Regions from separate parts of the Corynebacterium yudongzhengii genome, predicted to be linked through region 2. Evidence: predicted binding sites of a transcription regulator. Region 2 holds the regulator's gene; the other holds the start of a gene.
What was found. The regulator LexA, encoded in region 2, represses DNA repair genes until DNA is damaged. The targets are predictions, from matches to a motif close to CGAACANNTGTTCG.
Positions count from the first base shown of each region.

Region 1: C3B44_RS03630 (SAV_6107 family HEPN domain-containing protein) is a predicted target of LexA. The motif match lies at 950-963, and genes of this name have one in related genera.

Region 1 covers NZ_CP026947.1:776,258-778,454, reverse strand. Annotated here, with positions in the region: gene C3B44_RS03635 (DUF3040 domain-containing protein) at 1-281, opposite strand, end outside; gene C3B44_RS03630 (SAV_6107 family HEPN domain-containing protein) at 453-878, opposite strand; gene C3B44_RS03625 (GNAT family N-acetyltransferase) at 1,032-1,595, shown strand; gene C3B44_RS03620 (polyprenyl synthetase family protein) at 1,686-2,197, shown strand, end outside.
Region 2 covers NZ_CP026947.1:1,028,848-1,031,044, forward strand. Annotated here, with positions in the region: gene C3B44_RS04740 (DeoR/GlpR family DNA-binding transcription regulator) at 1-537, opposite strand, end outside; gene lexA (transcriptional repressor LexA) at 664-1,359, opposite strand; gene nrdR (transcriptional regulator NrdR) at 1,969-2,197, shown strand, end outside.

The DNA of each region.
Region 1 (2,197 bases), 250 kb from region 2:
CCACCGCTGCCCCGCAGAGCCCAGATGCCGGCGCCGAACATCACGAGGAATCCCACGATGCTCAACGCAATAAACCACAGACTGTTCTGGGCGAGAGCAACGCCCGCAATTAACATCACGAGGCCGACGACACCGATCGCGAATGCACGAAGGGAGAAGCCGCCCCCGTTTAAGCCCATGGAATCACCCGACTGGACCGACGAGCCGAACTTGGGGTCGTCCGCCAGCAGGGACTGTTCAATCTCTCGGAGCGTCTTCTGCTCCTGCTCTGAAAGCGACACTGGTTCCTCTCGGTGTTGTGGTCTGGTCCGCTCGTGTCAGACATCCTCGGCGCCTAGTGCAGCCGCGCCAAGGGTGTGGCACCCTTTCACTTATTCAACGTCCACCTTATCCCTTTTGTTCCCGGGTTTACCAACGCCTCATTCCGACCCTCCAGCCAGCGCCAACACAGCTTAAGCAACCTGACCCAAACCGGCCGACCCCTCGGTCTCCGCAAGAAACTCAGCGGCCAGCTCAACGACCTCCTCGGCGACCCCAGCCGGCGGGACCTTCTCAATCCCCGACATGACCCGCGAACGCAGGCGAGAAAACCCGGAGAAGGTCTGTGCCCACTCTTTCTCCGCCTCCCCCACGAGAGCCAGACGCTCCCACGCGCTCGACGGCAAACGCTTGCGCCGGGCCAGCACCACCGAATCGGCGATACAGGCCCCTGCCACCCGCAGGGCGCCGCGGTAGGCATATTCGAGAGCCAGATCGAAGGCGCCGGCAGCCATTTCTTTACGGGCAGAGTCCAAAAGGTCACGGGCACTAGCCAGAAAGCGCTCGCGCTTGAGCTGACGGGTAGAAAACTTCGTGGTGGCCGAGATGACATCCCCCATGGCGGACTCCTTTCTTTCCTGCTGTTGCTTAAGAAGCTAGAGGGCCCAGTGGACACACCCACCGCATAATTCGAACACTTGTTCTATCACGCCGGTTTGTCCAGGGCTAACTGCAGGAAGCGTTCGAGTCATGGTTCGATAGAGGCCGTGACCGTGTCGATCAAGAGACTCACCACCGCCGAGTTCCAGCTGCTTGCCCCACGCCTGGTGGACATCCACCTCGAGGCCATGGGCTACCCCTTCGAGCTGCACGCCCGCAGGCTGGAGTCCTGGCGCCGGGACACGCTGCAACCTGGGTTCATCTCGGCGATCGCCACCGGGCCCAACGATGTCGTCGGCGTGGCCTACGGCTTTCTCAGCGACCACAACCACTGGTGGGACCGCCAACTGCGCAAAGGCATGGAGACCCAAGGAGTCAGCGAAGAGCTGCAGCGAGAGATTTCCTCCGGCTACTTCGAAGTCACGGAAATCCACGTCCGCCCCGGCCTGCACGGGCGCGGAATCGGTCGCAGCCTGCTCACCGAACTGCTCTGGAACGTGCCGGCACCGCGCGCTGTACTCTCCACACCCGAAGTCGCCGGCGAAAACAACCCGGCCTTCGGGCTGTATCGCTCGCTGGGGTTCACCGACCTGCTGCGCGATTACTACTACCCCGGCGACGACCGCCCCTTCGCGGTCTTAATGTGCGATCTGCCCCTGGCCACGCCACGTGCCTGACCCACGCGCCGCTGCTAGTAGACTCAGCGAAGTACCCGAACGCTTAAAGTTTTTTGCGGCGTCCGCACAACACAGAAGGAATTAGTGCCGGTGAGCAAAGCTTCCGACCTCGATGTCAGCTCGTTGTCCCCGAATGACATCCCCGACGCGGTCGACGTTGTCCTCGCAGACTACATCCAGTCCCGTAAGGACGCGCTCGACGCGATCGGCGAGCCCGTCTCGAAGGCACTCGGGCACCTCGAGGACTTCATCCTCGGAGGCGGCAAGCGCATCCGGCCGGTCTTCGGCTGGGCGGGCTTCCTCGGTGCCGACGGCTTCGCGGGAGAAGAAGAACCCCACGCCGTCCTGCGGGCCGTCAGTGCGCTGGAGTTCATCCAGACCTGCGCGCTGGTCCATGATGACATCATCGACAAGTCGGACACCCGGCGCGGGCGTCCAACCGTACACAAGGCCGTCGCCGCCCACCACGAGCAGAACGCGTGGTCCGGCGACGCGGACCACTTCGGCGTCTCCGTGGCGATCCTCATCGGCGATCTCGCCCTCGCCTGGGCCGACGACATGGTCTTCGACTCCGGGCTTTCCGACGCCGCCCTCCGCCGCTC
Region 2 (2,197 bases):
GTTGGTGCCGATGAACGCGACGTCAGCGCGCATCAGCGCCAGGGTGCGCAGCGCGGTGGCCCCGACGACGGCCTGGGTGATGGCGCGCACGGTACCCCCGAGCAGTTGCACGTCAGGGGCGTTGTGGGAGGCCAGTTTGAGCGCGGCCGGCAGCGAGTTGGTCACGATTGACCAGCGGGCCCGCTGGGCGCGCTCGGCGATGAGCTCCGCGAACGCGTTGATAGTGGTGCCGGCGTCTAAGAACAGGGCGCCGTCTGCCTCGGGGAGGTACTCGGTGGCCGCGCGGGCGATGGCGAGCTTCGCCGCCTGCGCCGAGCGCGAGCGGGTATCGAGGGAGGACTCAGTGGTCTGGAAAGACTGACTGGCCACCGCTCCGCCGTGGACGCGGTGGACAACTCCCTCGCGGTCGAGCACGGCGAGGTCACGTCGGATGGTCTCCGCCGTGACGTCGAAACGATCGGCGAGGTCAGTGACGTTGACGCGACCTTCGACGGCGGTCAGCGAAGCGATCTGCCGGCGACGTTCCTCTGCGTACATGTCACCCTCTTTCGTTAGGATCTGTGGGACTAGACCCAGTGTGCACGAAATCGGGCAGTGGGGGTGTCCGATTACCCCCGATCAGCCAGGAAACGTGTGGCTTTAGAGGACGTTCTTAGAGCCGGCTTAGAGCCGGCGGAAGACCGACACCACCTTGCCGAGGATCTCGGCCTCGTCGCCCGGGATCGGATCGAACTCGTCATTGTGGGGCAGAAGCCACACGCCCGTGGAGTCGCGGTGGAGCTCCTTAACGGTGGCTTCGCCATCGAGCATCGCGGCGACGAACTCGCCTTCCTCCGCTACCGGCTGGGCGCGAACGACCACCCAGTCACCGTCCATGATGCCGGCGAGCTTCATCGAGTCCCCAATGACCTTGAGCATGTAGAGCTCGCCGTCACCGACGATCTCCTGCGGCATGGGGAAGTAGCTGTCCACTTCTTGCTCGGCCAGGATCGGCGAGCCGGCCGCGATACGGCCAACGACGGGGATGTAGCTCGGCGCGGAGGCCTGCTCACCGTTCGGGGCGGTCGCGGGCTTCGACGCCGGCGCCTCGCGTTCATCGCTTAGGTGCCGGATATCGACGGCGCGTGGCTTGTTGGGGTCGCGCCGCAAAAAGCCTTTCTTCTCGAGCTCGTTGAGCTGGTAGGCCACCGAGGAGGTGGAGGTGAGGCCGGCGGCGTCGCCGATCTCTCGGATGCTGGGGGCGTAGCCGCGCAGCACCACCGCGTCCTGGATGACCTCCAGGATGCGGCGCTGGCGGGGCGAAAGGGTGGACATGTCTGGTTTGCCGCGCTGGGGGCGGCTCTTCTTGGATGCAGCCATTTGGACTCCTCGTCGCTGGGATCGTTACCTACTGTCTATCACGAAACCGCCTTTATGTTCGAGACATTGTGGCCAAGTGTGGACAGATTTTCGAACGCCTGCTATCTTTCGAACGTGTAAACGATAATCGAACATACAATCGCATTGATGAATGTGGTGTCCGCTGGCTTCGATAGTCTGCCGGCGAACCACAACGAAAGGAAAGGCGAGAACCATGAACTCCCAGACCACGGCGTATCGTACCCGTACTGTGTGTCCCTCTCCGGCAGCCTCTGCCTCGGTGTGGGATGCGGACGTTACCGCGGCTGTCCCCAGCCGTGGACGACATGTTCGGACACTGAGTAGGAGACTGGCAAACCCGCAGGTTACCGCCCAGTCGCCTTCGCAGGTCGCAGAGCGGGATCGCTTCGAACAACGGCGCGAAATTGGTCGCGGAATGCTGCTCGGCACCGTTTGTGGATTTGTACTGGTGGTCGGCTCTGTTCTCGGTTTCCAGCAGGGGGAGGCGCCGGTGTCCCAGCAGACGGCCGAGACCTTGATTGCGGTCAGTGGGCACTAAACTCAGGTATCGCACCATGTGAGTGACCGATACCGAGGAGGCTGTTCGCCGTGTACTGCCCTTTCTGCCATAACGAACAGTCCCGGGTCATTGATTCCCGTGTGATCGATGCCGGCACCTCCACTCGCCGGCGCCGGGAATGTAGCAGCTGCCACGGCCGTTTCACCACGATAGAGAAGGCCGTGCTGCTCGTAGTGAAGCGTAATGGCATCACCGAACCCTTTAGCCGCGAAAAGCTGATTATGGGCGTGCGCCGCGCGTGCCAGGGCCGAGATGTGC